3 regions of the Geminocystis sp. CENA526 genome follow, and region 1 is predicted to be linked to each of the others. Evidence: predicted binding sites of a transcription regulator. Region 1 holds the regulator's gene; each other region holds the start of a gene.
What was found. Region 1 encodes NtcA, which controls nitrogen genes in cyanobacteria. Its sites were predicted from a motif close to TTTGTANCNNNNGNTACAAA; they were not measured.
Positions count from the first base shown of each region.

Region 1 (4,972 bases):
TTTTATTTGCTAGTAGGGTTGTAATAGCCATTTTGATACTATCGGTAATTTTCATAAGTAGGGGTTGCTGAAAAAGTATTTTGGTGAGGGTAGGGAATAGGGAATAGGGAATAGGGAATAGAGAATGTGGGTTAAAAAATTCGATCGAAAGACAGAAAACGACGAGGTTTGGCTTTCTTGACTATTCTAGCGTTTGCGACTGCTTCCACTAAACCAAAGGCAATAAAGTTAGTTAATAAAGATGATCTACCATAACTAAGAAAAGGTAAAGGTATCCCCGTAATCGGTGCTAATCCCATAGTCATACCTAAATTTACGATGGTTTGAAAGGCAATCATCGCTAATACCCCGATAGCTAATAATGAACCAAAATTGTCTCTCGATCGAACGGCAATAACTACCAAGCGCCAACAGATTAACCAATAGACTGCTATAACAAAAAGACTACCAACTAAGCCAAATTGATCAGCAACGGCACTAAAGATAAAATCGGTATGTTGTTCGGGAACGAAGTTAAGATGAGTTTGAGTAGCCTCAAGAAAACCATTACCCCATATTCTACCAGAACCAATGGCAATTCTGGACTGTATTAAATGATAACCTCCACCGAGGGGATCTTTTTCTGGTTCTAAAAATAAAGTGATACGATCTTGTTGATAGGGTTGTAATAAATTCCATAAAATGCCCCCCATTTTTCCTGCACCATAATTGATGGTAAGGGTGACTAAAGCCCAAAGCGCCCTAATTTGTTGAGGAAAGGTAAACCATGCAATTAAAATCATGGCGGTAACGAAAATCAACCAAGCAGGTAATAATAAATTGAATAAAAATGCTGAGACGATGGGGGATAATATTAATAAAATCCAACCTAAGTTCATATTTGCCCAATAAAGCATCGTTAAGCTAACAGCACCAAATACAAGGGATGTGCCTAAATCGGGTTGAATTAAAGTCAATATCCAAGGTACAGATACCATTGCCATAACGGGGAGAAGGTTAATTAATTTTGAGCCGTCTCGATAATGTAATAGGGCGGATAGACTGACGATAAAACCTACTTTAGCAAATTCGGAGGGTTGGAAGTGAAAACCGCCTAAATTAATCCATCTTTGCGCACCATTAACGGTATCTCCCGCAAAAATGACAACTACTAACAGTATATTGGTTATGGCGTAGGTTATCCAATGAAATCGTAATAGTATTTCGTAGGGAAAATAGGATAAACCCATTAAAATAATAAAACCCACCACTGTCATAATTAGCTGTTGTTGCCAATCAGATATTTGCTCATAGCTTTGGGTACTATAAATAATTAAAGAACCAAAGGAGCTTAATCCCACTATTAAGCAGATTAAAAACCAATCTAAATTTCTGGTATTATTCACGTTCGATCGAGATCATTAAAACTTCATTGTTGATAGTCTAGCTTAATAATTGTCCTTTCGTGGTTAGATTAGTTCGATCGAGCTTAAACATTTTAGACATAATGTAGCGACAATAAAAAAATTCAGTAAAAGACGTTGTTGAGATAAAAAATAAAAGACATAGAATTTAGATAACAGTTAACAAAGAATCTCATTGCCGAGAAATACAATGATTATCAAATTTACAACAACGTCTAGGGAATTTTACACATTTTTGAATAATTGTTTCATTAAGTTATCTTTCACCATCATCTGACGAAATACCTCAATTAAATATTCTTGGGCTTGTTCTTGACTTAACTTTTTAACTTGATCTTTGAGAACTTCCAACTTAAATTGTTGTTCCAAACTCAGTTTAGTAGGTGTTTCCATTAGTTTTACTCCTCAATTAATTCATTAGATATAAATAACCTAACATAAGGATATTAAAACCGCAACTTTGTCAAGCAATCTGTCTAAATTGTTACTTTTTTTAACATTTTTAAAAAGTACGGTTGTCTCAAAGTACTTCAGATAGGTTTAAACCCAATATTTATTAGAAATCAGAAATCTATATAAAAATCTTCATTCTTCATTCTTCATTCTTCATTCTTCATTCTTCATTCTTCATTCTTCATTCCTAATTACCCTTGAGTCATGCCCATTATTTCGTAACCTGCATCAACATAAATAATTTGTCCAGTAATACCACTAGCTAAATCACTGCACAAAAAGGCGGCGGTGTTGCCTACTTCGATTTGAGTTACGGTACGTTTTAAGGGGGCAACGGCTTCCACATGGTGAATCATGTCTAAAATACCCCCAACGGCTGAAGATGCAAGGGTGCGGATGGGACCCGCCGAAATAGCATTTACCCTTACATTTTGACTACCTAATTCGGAGGCTAAATAACGCACACTCATTTCTAAGGCTGATTTAGCAATACCCATAACGTTATAGTTGGGAATGACTTTTACTCCTCCTAAATAGCTTAAGGTGACAATACTTCCTCCCGATGCCATCATGGGTTTAGCTGATTGTACTAAACGAGTGAGAGAATAGGCACTAATATCGAGGGCTGTTTTAAAACCATCACGGGAAGTGTTGCTAAAATCTCCTGCTAAATCGTCTTTTTGAGCAAAGGCTAAACAATGGATTAAAATATCGATATGTCCCCATTTTTCTTTAATTTGGGCAAAGGTTTCATCTATTTGAGCATCATCTTGTACGTTACAGGGTAAAAAAACGCTAGGGTTTAAAGGGGCAACTAATTCTCCTACTTTTTTCTCAAATCTCCCTTTTTCATCGGGCAGGTAGGTGACACCAATATTTGCCCCTGCTTTATGTAGCTGTTGAGCAATACCCCATGCGATCGATTTATTATTAGCAATACCAGTTACAAGGGCATTTTTTCCTTTTAAATCTAACATATTCTTGATTTTTTCTTTAATTTTCTGTAATATCTGACAATAATTGATTAAACTAATTACGTTATAGATAGTTATCTAGTTTACAATTACTTATCTTCTTATAAAAAGTGTCCTTTATTCGATCGAACATTAAATATTATTAAGTAACTATCCCCTATGCAATCAATCTTAAATCAAGAACAACCTTTAGCCTCTGTATTTCGTCAAATTGGAGCTGGAATTTATACTCCTGTAGTGGAAAGATTTGAACGTGGTAAGACAATTTTTTTTCCCGGAGATCCAGCAGAAAGGGTATATTTTTTAATGAAGGGTGCTGTCAAATTGTCACGGGTGTATGAAGCAGGAGAGGAAATAACAGTAGCTTTATTGAGAGAAAATAGTGTTTTTGGGGTTTTGTCTTTGGTAACAGGGCAAAAGTCCGATCGATTCTATCATGCGGTGGCTTTCACTCCTGTAGAATTATTATCAGCCCCTATTGAGCATTTTCAACGAGCGTTAAGAGATAATCCTGAACTATCACGACTTATGTTACAAGGATTGTCTTCTCGAATTTTACAAACAGAATTAATGATTGAAACCCTTGCCCATCGTGACATGGCTTCTCGTTTAGTTAGTTTCCTGTTGATACTATGTCGAGATTTTGGGATTCCTAGCCTTAATGGTGTTACGATCGATCTCAAACTATCCCATCAGGCTATTGCCGAAGCCATTGGTTCAACACGGGTGACGGTAACAAGATTACTAGGAGAATTAAGACAAGACGGCTTGATTTCTATTACCAAGAAAAAAATTACAGTCCATAATCCAGTCGCATTAAGTCAACAATTTGCTTAAAAATTGAGTAATAAGTAGGGTTTGCTCAAAAAGTGTTTTAGTTAGGGGGTGCACAAAAAGTATTTTGATGAGGGTAAGTATCAGGTGTCAGGTGTCAGGTGTCAGGTTAAAGAATGAAAAATCAAGATTTTGAATCTAATCATTAGCTTTAGACTATATTTATTATTACGATTTAGTTTCAAGAACCCTTAATTCTTAATTCCTAATGCTTTTGGGATCGAGTGCATCCCTTAATCCATCCCCTAATAAATTAAAAGATAGTACCGTTAAAATAATTAAAATAGCAGGAGGAAAAATTAGCCAAGGTTGTAAAACTAATACCGAAGCATTGGAGGCTAATGACAGTAAATTACCCCAACTGGGATCGGGTTGTTGAATGCCTAAACCAATCAAACTTAATACAGATTCTGCCACGATAAAACTAGGAATGGAAAGAGTGGCAGAAATGACTATATAAGTCGCTGTTTGCGGTAAAATATGCTTGATAATAATATAGAAAGAATTTGCCCCGATCGATCTAGCAGACTGCACAAATTCTTGTTCTTTGAGGGTTAAAACTTGCCCCCTAATAACTCTAGCTAAACCCGACCAACCGATAAAAGAAGTAATTAAAATAATTAACATAAATCTCTGCGCACTGCTCAAACTCGGCGGTAAAACGGCGGCTAATGCTACTAATAAATAAATACCCGGTATGGTCATCAAAACTTCCACCAGTCGCATTAAAATATTGTCTAAAATGCCTCCAAAATAACCTGCAATGCCTCCAATTATCATGCCGAGGGGAAAAGAAATTAAAATGCCAATTAAGCCAATAAAAAGGCTAATTCTTCCGCCAAATAATATTCTACTAAATTGATCTCTACCCTGTTCATCTGTGCCTAAAAGATTAATTTTTCCTTCTCCTAAAGTACCGAATAAACGTCTTTGCAGAGTAAAACCTGAGAAGATTTCTACCTCGTCAAAGGTGGGGGGTAAAGGTAATTTTATTTGTAAAAATTGATAGGGTTCACCCTTAACAAATAAACGAATGGGAGAAGGTTTTGTGTAGTCTATTTCTAAGGTTCGATCGCCCGTGTTTATATCGGTTCGTCCTTGAGTAGTAGGATATACATGAAGTCCGATAAATTGTTTATCTTGATTACGCCAATAAATAGTAGTTGGTGGCAATAAAGAACCATTTTCCTGAGCAGAATAGGGATTATAGGGGGCAATAAAATCCGCACCTAATACCATAGCATAAAAAAATACAAGAATGATAAACCCTGATTTTGCCAAAGGATTATTTTTTAGTTTTCGCCACCA
Region 1 covers NZ_JBLZFY010000008.1:3,690-8,661, reverse strand. The annotation lists gene ACN4EE_RS04005 (ABC transporter permease) at 1-55, opposite strand, end outside; gene rodA (rod shape-determining protein RodA) at 132-1,385, opposite strand; gene ACN4EE_RS03995 (NblA/ycf18 family protein) at 1,629-1,796, opposite strand; gene fabI (enoyl-ACP reductase FabI) at 2,048-2,833, opposite strand; gene ntcA (global nitrogen regulator NtcA) at 2,990-3,667, shown strand; gene ACN4EE_RS03980 (ABC transporter permease) at 3,863-4,972, opposite strand, start outside.

Region 2 (4,972 bases), on a different contig from region 1:
GCCCAACAAATTCAAACAGAAGAATACGGCGAAAAATTACACGGTTTACTGTCTTGGTTGAGCGGTAAAATGCGCGGTATCGTTAATGGTATTGATATTGATAAATATAATCCAGCCACAGATAAGTTAATTCAGCAAAATTTTACCACTGAAACCCTTGATAAACGCCGTTTTAATAAAATTACCCTTCAGGAGGAGTCAGGTTTAGATGTTAACCGCAATGCTTTCTTAGTGGGTATGGTGACTCGTTTAGTAGAGCAAAAAGGTATTGATTTAATATTACAAACGATCGAGCGATTCTTGGCTTATACGGATGCTCAGTTAATTATACTCGGTACGGGCGATCGATTTTACGAAACCCAGTTATGGGAAATGTCTTCCCGTCATCGGGGGCGAATTTCTGTACAGTTATTACACAATGAAGCTATCTCTCGGCGGGTTTATAGCGGTATCGATGCTTTCTTAATGCCTTCTCGATTTGAGCCTTGTGGTATCAGTCAATTATTGGCTATGCGTTATGGTGCAATTCCCATTGTACGCAAAACGGGCGGTTTAGTGGATACGGTATCTTTCTTTGATCCTAGCACTGAATCGGGTACTGGTTATAGTTTCGATCGATATGAACCCTTAGACTTATATACTTGCATGATTCGAGCCTACGAAGGTTTCCGTTTTAAAAAAGAATGGCAAAAACTGCAAATTCGAGCAATGAATCAGGATTTCAGTTGGTATAAATCCGCTCTTGAATATCTGAAAATGTACGAAGAAGCGATTAATTAATGAGGAATGCAGAATGAAGAATGAAGAATGAAGAATGCAGAATGAGGAATTAAGGTGAGTTTTAGTCGTTAATTAATAACCCACCATGTAATAAATCGTGCAGCGTTGCGAGGCACGAAGCAATCTGAAGCAATCTCGAAACCTTATATTATTTAGAGTAAAGTCGGTTTTAATAACTATTAACTATTCACTATCAATTATTCACTATTCATTGATTAACTTAAGGAAGCATGACTACGATCGTAACTTACACGGAAACTAGCGTTAGGTTTGCCTTGGGTGGGATTCCAATATTCTGAAGGGTTAATATCCATACCGATTTCTTCGGCGGTGCGTCCTAACATGGATTGTTGACGATTTTTAATCATTTGATGATGACGCATCATTAATGCACGGGCTTGATTTTGGGTATTCATATATCTTTGTCTCCTAAAATTTTAAATTTTTTTTCATATATCCATATCTTAAACAAAATTCTGTATAAATTGCTACTAAAATCAGTTATTTTAATAAAACTTAATAAAAGAATTAACAATTAACGATTAACAATTAACAATTAAAAACTATTTCCTTTTCCCTCTGTGTTAATTACAAAATATTAAAAAAATAAGTAATTTTGATCTAATAATTGGGTTTTGCGTTACACTCTTAAAAACTTTAAAATGAAAAAGTGTTTACAAATCTTAATCAAATTCTTATTTTTTACCTATGATGATACCCTGCTTTACCTATGATTTTGATTCTCCCCATAATCGCATTTCTGAAGAAATGGTAGCCCAAGCTATTGCTAAAGTTGTTACATCTGCCCGTTATCAGGGCAAATCCTTAGAAGATTTAATTGCGGAAGTTTTACAAGATGATCCTATACTTGATCCTGTACAACGACAATGGTTAAGTAAAATTGTTACTCAGGCATGGAATATGAGTTCTCAGTTTACCATAGGTAATTGATCCTTTAGGGTATAATTATTCGAGTGATAGGGATTGTAAAATCCAATTTTTAGAGAAATCACTGTGAATAATAGACAACTTTTTCAACAAATAAGAATTTTAAACCCAGTTTCTGACATCGATCGAGTTAGTGATGTATTGTTAACTGAGGGTATCATTACAGACATTAGCGATAATATTATCTCTGATGATGAAGCAACAGAAATTATTGACGGCACGGGTTTAATTTTAGCACCTGCATTAGTGGATTTGTATAGTCGCAGTGGTGAACCGGGCTACGAAGAAAGGGAAACTTTAGCAAGTTTAAGTGAAGCCTCCCAAGCTGGAGGGTTTTCTCGTGTGGGAATTTTACCGAATACGAATCCTGTTATCGACAATCCTAGTATCGTGGCATGGATAAAACAAAAAACCTTTGATACTGAATTTTATATCTGGGGGGCGTTAACTCAAAATTTGCAGGGTGACGTTATGGCACAGTTGGCAGAATTAGCGGAGGCTGGTGTTATCGGTTTTACGGATAATCGCCCTCATAACAATTTACAATTGGTCAGAAAGTTATTAGAATACGCTCATCCTTTTAATTTACCTGTGGCTTTAGTGCCTACTAATATGTCATTAAGGGGTAATGGAGTTATGAGGGAAAGTCGTACATCTGTTCGTCTTGGGTTGGTAGGCAATCCCGAAATTGCGGAAACTATTGCTATTGCTTCTATTTTAGAATTGGTGTCTTTAACGAAAACTCCTGTTCATTTAATGCGCATCTCTACCGCACGAGGAGTACAATTAATTAAACAAGGGAAGGAAAATAATTTACCCATCACGGCAAGTGTGAATTGGCATCATCTGTTGTTGAATACGGAAATGATAGCTAGTTATAACCCTAATCTTAGGTTTGAGCCTCCTTTGGGTACTCAAATCGATCGAACTGCTTTAGTACAGGGTATAAAAGATAATATCATCGATTCGATCGTGGTGGATCATACTCCTTATACTTATGAAGAAAAAACCGTTGCTTTTGCTGATGCGCCCCAAGGTTCGATCGGTTTAGAATTAATATTGCCTTTATTGTGGCAAAATCTGGTTATCACGGGAGAATTATCGCCTTTGGAATTGTGGCGCAGTTTAAGTGTTAACCCCTTAAAGTGTTTAAATCAAGAACCAATTAAGTTACAAATAGGGCAACCTGCGGAATTAGTCTTATTTTCACCGCAACAATCATGGCAAGTCACACCATCTCAATTAAAATCTTTATCTTATAATACCTATTGGTTAGATAAACAAATAAAAGGCAAAGTTATTAACTCGACTTTGATGAAAAATATATCGATTAGGTAATTAGCAATTAGCAGAAATAGTGAAAAAAGAAATTAATTCTAAAGGAATAAGGATTTAATAAAATAGACAATTTATTTTAAGAGAGAGATTGCTTCAGGTTGCTTCGTTGCCTCGCAGTGACAATCTGACTCAACTAAATTATTTAATTTTCATTCCAAATTTTCAAGCTAACCTAACTCTAAAGTGGTGACTCCAAAAATTTTGTTAATTGCCACATTGGGAAAGGTTTTATTGTACATTCTAGCAGTTTCAAAAACTGGCAACATTTGATATTTTTCTACTATTTTTTGAGCCAATAAATTACTGCTAGGAATATCGATAAACACTTGACAATTATTTTTATGGATAGTTAAACCTTGATAAATTTGATCAGCAATTTCTAAATTATTTGCATATAAACTACCTATACGATAACCATTATCTGCGGGGCGAATTATACCATAACCTAATAATTCTTGATTTTTTATAAAACCTAAAGCCTCGCTTTTTTCTTGGGTAATCCAATTACTTAAAAATTTTTCTCTTGACGCAGGAAAACATTGATTATCATAAGTCATTAATTCTTGAAAATTAACCTTATTTAAGTCTATTAAATTGTTTGAAATATCATACTTTTTATTATCAACTTGACATTGATAACGAATATTGTTATAAGCGATTTTAAAGCTAAATTTCTGATAGTTTTCTTATTGAGCAACTACTCCATCTAAACCAATATTTCTTTCTTTTAAATGACTAAGGGCGTGTCTCCATAATTGTATCCCGTAACCTTTTCCTCTAAAATCTGATTTGACTATATAAAAACCTAAAAACCCAAAATATTCATCATAGGAAATAGCAGAAATACAACCGATCGATTCATTATTTAACTTACCAATAAAAAAGCCTTGTGAATCAGTATGATAAAAAGTTTTTAGGTCGTATTTACCCGGATTCCAACCTTCTTTTTTTGCCCAATTAATCATTAATTCTAATTCTGATTCATCTTCGATCTGATAATAAAATTATTGTTTGTCATTATTGTCATGGTTATTCTTCTAATTAATTTATTATTTAATTATTTCGGCATTTTTTATGGCGATTAAATTGTTATTTAGTATAGCAGTTGAAGAACAAAAAAAGCTAAATATTACTGACTTAAATAATATTCCTCAATGGACTCAGAAAAATGATTTTGATTTTCATAGTGTGGCACGTCGTCACGGCATGAATCACAGTACTTATTTTATGGAGTATGTTAACTCTGTTAGCAATCAGTTTCCTTCAGAATTAGCACAAATGCAGAATGATGAAGATTTAAAGAAAGTTATTGAGGCGGTAGAAGCCTTTAATCGTGGCGATAAATCTGTTAGTTGCTCATAATTATTCTTTAAAAAATATAACACCTATTAATCCTCGTTTATTTACGGGGATTTTTACTTTTCTTGTCAATTTTTAATAACGGTGCTGTCATACTTTCGTATAAATTAAACAGAAATTCAATGCGGTTTAATTCACTGGAAAAAGGTTGTTTTCTATAGCATAAATCCACTGCTTTGTCAAGGTTTTGATGGGCTTTTACTAAGTCATTAGGCATGGTTAATCGATCGTACAAATCCGCTAAACTACTATCAGGATAATTGTTTCTAATATCCAGTATTTTTTGAGCTAAATTTGCTACTTTTTCCCGTTGTTTTTCTGTCACATTTTCAGGGAAAGGATAGTTATTATAAACAATAGTATTAGAATAACGAAAACGACTTTCTAGCCTTCCACAGACATATTTAACCCATGTTGTATGAATTTCTGAGGTTAATATGCCAAATAAAAATAAATCTGCATTAGGTATAATTAAACAACTATCTCCTGCAATAAAATCTTGATTAAAAAAGCCAATAGGAATGTATTTTCTATTTTCAGAGGAGAC
Region 2 covers NZ_JBLZFY010000059.1:816-5,787, forward strand. The annotation lists gene glgA (glycogen synthase GlgA) at 1-780, shown strand, start outside; gene gifA (glutamine synthetase inactivation factor IF7A) at 996-1,196, opposite strand; gene ACN4EE_RS14745 (hypothetical protein) at 1,489-1,731, shown strand; gene ACN4EE_RS14750 (dihydroorotase) at 1,789-3,066, shown strand; gene ACN4EE_RS14755 (GNAT family N-acetyltransferase) at 3,234-3,623, opposite strand; gene ACN4EE_RS14760 (GNAT family N-acetyltransferase) at 3,753-4,031, opposite strand; gene ACN4EE_RS14765 (cupin domain-containing protein) at 4,141-4,428, shown strand; gene ACN4EE_RS14770 (class I SAM-dependent DNA methyltransferase) at 4,466-4,972, opposite strand, start outside.
Region 2: gifA (glutamine synthetase inactivation factor IF7A) is a predicted target of NtcA. The motif match lies at 1,256-1,275, and genes of this name have one in related genera.

Region 3 (4,972 bases), on a different contig from region 1:
ATAGTTATTATTGACTACATTTAATGTCATTGATTCTTTAATAATCTACAATTAATTTAATGATAATGGAAAAAAGCTCAAAAGAAAATGTAGAATTAAAAATTGAGAATTAATAATTAATTAATTTGCCGATACCAATGAGCCTACTTTTTACTCATTACACATTACTCTTTACAAATTACTCATTTAGTCATTCCATTCACCCCTAGGAGGTACAGGAGGATTTCGTCTTAAAGTACGAGTTAAATCGTCATCTTGCTGTCTTTCACCTTTTAACCATTCTTTTAACGCAGATTCAATCACTCGACTAGGATCATTTGTAAGATGTTTGATTTTTTCCACTAACTCAGAATCGAGATGAATGGAAATTTCTACCTTATCGTTACCACTAACACGTCCTTCGGATACAATTTGATTATTCATATACAATTTACTAACCCTACAATTATCTATTTTACTATTTATTCTATATATTTCTATTGTCCTAGATTTTTCCCTATTTTCCTAGTTATCAGTCAAGATAAGTTAAGAAACGTTAATTTTTGCAAAAGTTACTTAGGGGTTGCTGAAAAAGTTTGAGGAGGGGATGGGTATCAGGTGTCAGATTATTCAAAATCAAGGTTTTCAGTCATTGCGTCATCATCAAAAAAAACAAGGGTATTGTAAAAAAATCAGGTTTGAAATGCTCTGTTTATGTAATTACATGATAAATTTTTCGATAAATTTTTGTTTTCGTGGATTTCTGTGGCAAAATAAAAACTACCTAAAATCAATACCAGTCTGATTAATGGAGCAACAAATTCGATCGAACTCATCTGACTCTATCCTTATCGCTAGTAATCTATCCAAAAGTTTTGGCGGTTTAAAAGCCGTAAATAATGCCAGTATAGAAGTCAAGGCTAACAGTATAACAGGATTAATAGGTCCTAATGGTGCGGGAAAAAGTACCTTATTCAATTTACTCTCAAACTTTTTAAAAGCTGACACAGGAAAAGTCTTATTTGAAGGTAAACCTGTTCATAATTTAAACCCCCATCAGATTGCAAGACAAGGTTTTATCCGTACATTTCAAGTCGCTAGGGTATTATCTCGTTTAACGGTATTAGAAAATATGTTGTTAGGCAGTCAACAACAAACGGGAGAAAATATCTTGTCAGTGATTGTCAATCAAGGCAAAATTCGTAAGGAAGAAAAGGAAAATCGATCGAAAGCCATGGGTATCTTAGAATCTGTAGGATTAGCTGAAAAAGCCTACGATTACGCAGGGGCATTATCAGGAGGACAGCGTAAGCTACTTGAAATGGCTCGAACTCTAATGACAAATCCTAAACTCATTTTACTAGATGAACCAGCCGCAGGAGTAAACCCCACTTTAATTAATCAAATTTGTCAACATATTGTTAACTGGAATCAACAGGGAATTTCTTTTCTCATCATTGAGCATAATATGGATGTGATTATGTCTCTTTGTAGTCATGTTTGGGTATTAGCTGAAGGGACAAATTTAGCGGATGGTACTCCTGACGAAATACAAGGAGACGATCGAGTTTTAGAAGCCTATTTAGGGGGGTAAAGAAAATTATATTTAACTGAAAACTATAATTGATAAAAAATCTTTCTTTTTAAGCTAATATTTGTTAGCTTACTTATTGTCTTGCAATATTTTATTAGTCTAAAGTACAGTTATAAGAAGAAACCCGTGCATAAATAAGGGTAATTTCTTTAGATTCTCCCATGACGCTAGAGAGTTCGTATCTTCTGAGTCCTGTGGGAGTTCTAATGGTGCTAATTTTTCCTGTTTTATCCCAATTTCGGAGGGTTTGAGTGCTAACTCCGAGGGCTTTTGACGCTTCTGCCGCCGAGACATATTCTTTTTTTCCCATGAAAAAAGGTATGCTAAAATTTTTTTATTATTCTAACACACCTTTTTGTTTTTATGTATTTTCTTGTATAAGATATTAACTTTTTATGCTTTAGTCATTCTTTAGTCATTAACAGTCATAGTATAAAGAAAACTCGTAAGGATGAGGACGAAGACGCATGGGGTTAACCTCATTATCTAGTTTGTACTCAATCCAGTTTTCAATAAAGTCAGTGGTAAATACGCCAGTCTCAGTTAAGAAAGCATGATCATTTTCTAAGGCTTCTAAAGCGGCTTCTAAAGAACCGGGGGTAGAAGGAATTTTGCTTAATTCTTCGGGGGATAAGTCATAAATATCCACGTCTAAAGGCTCACCCGGATCGATTTGATTCTTAATACCATCGATACCTGCACATAACATCGCTGCAAACGCTAAATAAGGATTACTGGTAGCATCAGGGCAACGGAATTCTAAACGTTTCGCTTTGGGGTTAGTACCCGATAAAGGAATACGAATAGAAGCCGATCGATTTCCTTGAGAGTAAGCTAAGTTTACAGGAGCTTCAAAACCGGGTACTAAACGTTTGTAAGAGTTAGTGGTAGGGTTCGTTAAAGCTAATAAAGCAGGAGCGTGTTTAATAATACCACCGATATACCATAAAGCCATCTGACTTAAACCTGCGTACTTATCACCTGCAAATAAAGGTACACCGTTATTCCAGAGAGACTGGTGAGTGTGCATACCAGAACCATTATCATTAAATAAAGGCTTAGGCATGAAAGTAACGGTTTTACCGTATTTTTTCGCTACGTTTTTAATACAATATTTGTAAGTCATTAAATAATCTGCCGCTTGAACAAGGGTAGAAAATTTGATTCCTAACTCATTTTGTCCACCAGTTGCTACTTCGTGGTGATGTTTTTCAATGGGTACACCACAAGCCGCCATAGTTAAAAGCATTTCTGTTCTAATGTCTTGGGTGGTGTCAGTGGGAGCTACGGGGAAGTATCCCTGTTTGTAGCCCGGTTTATAGCCTAAGTTACCACCTTCTTCGACTTTACCAGAGTTCCAACGACCTTCAACGCTGTCCACATAATAAAAACCTTTGTTTTCAGTTTGATCGAAACGAACATCATCAAAAATGAAAAACTCAGCTTCAGGACCAAAATAAGCTGTATCACCGATACCACTAGAGGCTAAATATTCAACCGCTTTAGCTGCAATACTACGGGGATCTCTGGAATACCATTCACCAGTACGAGGCTCTTTGATACTACAAATCATGCTTAAAGTGGGTTCTTTGTAGAAAGGATCGATCCATGCAGTGGTGGCATCGGGTACCATTGCCATATCGGAGTCATTAATGGCTTTCCAACCACGAATACTAGAACCATCGAAGGCTACACCGTCAACGAAAGAACTTTCATCTATTTGGTCATAATAGAAAGAACAGTGTTGCCAAATGCCGGGCATATCAATAAATTTGAGATCAATAATTTTAATATTGTTCTCTTTGATCATCTGTAAGACTTCTTGGGGTGTTCCTGGCATTAACTATTTCTCCTTTAACTTTACTTACTTTATTTGTTTAATCGCTCAAACACTTAATGCTAAAGATAGATTTATTTTTATTTTGTAGCTATTTATACATAATCTTTAAATTTGTTACCTGTATTGCCCTTAAACTTTTATTCGTCTAAAGGTTTGTTATCATTTTCTTGTGTGGAACTCAAGTAATTTTCGGTTCGATCGAACAAACCATAGGTTTCTCTGATAAGATACAATGGTCTTCCCTTCACTTCTTCATAAATTCTGGCAATATATTCGCCGATAACTCCTAAAGTAATTAATTGAATACCGCCTAAGAATAAAATAGTCACAATAGTAGAGGCGTAACCGGGTAAATCAACACCAAAAATCAAGGTTTTTAGTAATAAAAATAAACCGTATAATAAAGAGATAAAAGAGATAAATAAACCAAAATAACTCCAAACTTTTAGAGGAATTGAACTAAAAGAAGTGATACCATCTAATGCAAAATTCCACAATTTCCAATAGTTAAAACTGCTTTTTCCTCCGTATCTTGGTAAACGTTCAAAATATATTGCAGTTTGGCGATAACCTACCCATGAAAATAAACCTTTCATAAAGCGATTTTTTTCTGGTAATTGTCTTAAAGCGATGACGACTTTTTCATCTAATAAACGATAATCTCCAGTATTAGCAGGAATAGGAATAGTACTAATTTTGCCAATAAAACTATAGAAATAATCGGCGGTTTTTTTCTTTAACCATGATTCCCCTTGACGAGATTTTCTCACGGCATAAACCATATCAAAACCTTCTCGCCATTTTTCTAATAACTCAATAATTAATTCGGGTGGGTCTTGTAAATCGGCATCGATGGGAATTACGGCTTTTCCTGTGGTATAATCTAATCCTGCACTCATGGCGATTTCTTTACCAAAATTACGGGATAAATTAATAATTTTAATACGTTTATCTCGATCGTGATAATCAATCAAAAGTTTTAAAGTGTCATCTTTACTACCATCGTTAATGCAAACTATTTCATAGTCTAAATTAAGGGGATTTAAGACTGATTGCAAACGAGAAAAAAGAATATCTAAATTTTCGGCTTCGTTATAACAAGGTATTAATAAAGATAATTCTGGTTGATTTTTTTTCACCATTAATTGATTGTTAATATTTAATACTAATAGTTTTATTTTTTCTCTCTAAATTTGGTGAGAGATGGCTTCAGATTGCTTCGTTACCTCGCAATGACTATTTATTACTAATGATGATTTTTCCTTGTCGTAGAGTTTGCCAATTTTCTCCTGTCCATTTTATCACTGTAGAGGCGATGCCAGAATATTCTTTATTGTCATAATCTAAGGCATAAACGGAGGGAAATTTTTTGGCTATGGCATACATATCCGTTAAGGCTTCTTCTCCCGATAAATTAGCGCTAGTGGTTGCCATTCCTCCTGTTTGACGGAGAATTTCCTGCGCGATCGAACTGTTAGGTACACGAACCCCTATACTATTAGGATTAAGAGGATTCATTTTCGGTGGGATTAAGGAAGAAGCAGGTAATACCATAGTTA
Region 3 covers NZ_JBLZFY010000027.1:9,284-14,255, reverse strand. The annotation lists gene ACN4EE_RS09650 (GAF domain-containing sensor histidine kinase) at 1-30, opposite strand, end outside; gene ACN4EE_RS09645 (hypothetical protein) at 187-423, opposite strand; gene ACN4EE_RS09640 (ABC transporter ATP-binding protein) at 788-1,573, shown strand; gene ACN4EE_RS09635 (MerR family DNA-binding transcriptional regulator) at 1,668-1,883, opposite strand; gene glnA (type I glutamate--ammonia ligase) at 1,992-3,413, opposite strand; gene ACN4EE_RS09625 (glycosyltransferase family 2 protein) at 3,551-4,555, opposite strand; gene ACN4EE_RS09620 (L-threonylcarbamoyladenylate synthase) at 4,650-4,972, opposite strand, start outside.
Region 3: glnA (type I glutamate--ammonia ligase) is a predicted target of NtcA. The motif match lies at 3,495-3,514, and genes of this name have one in related genera.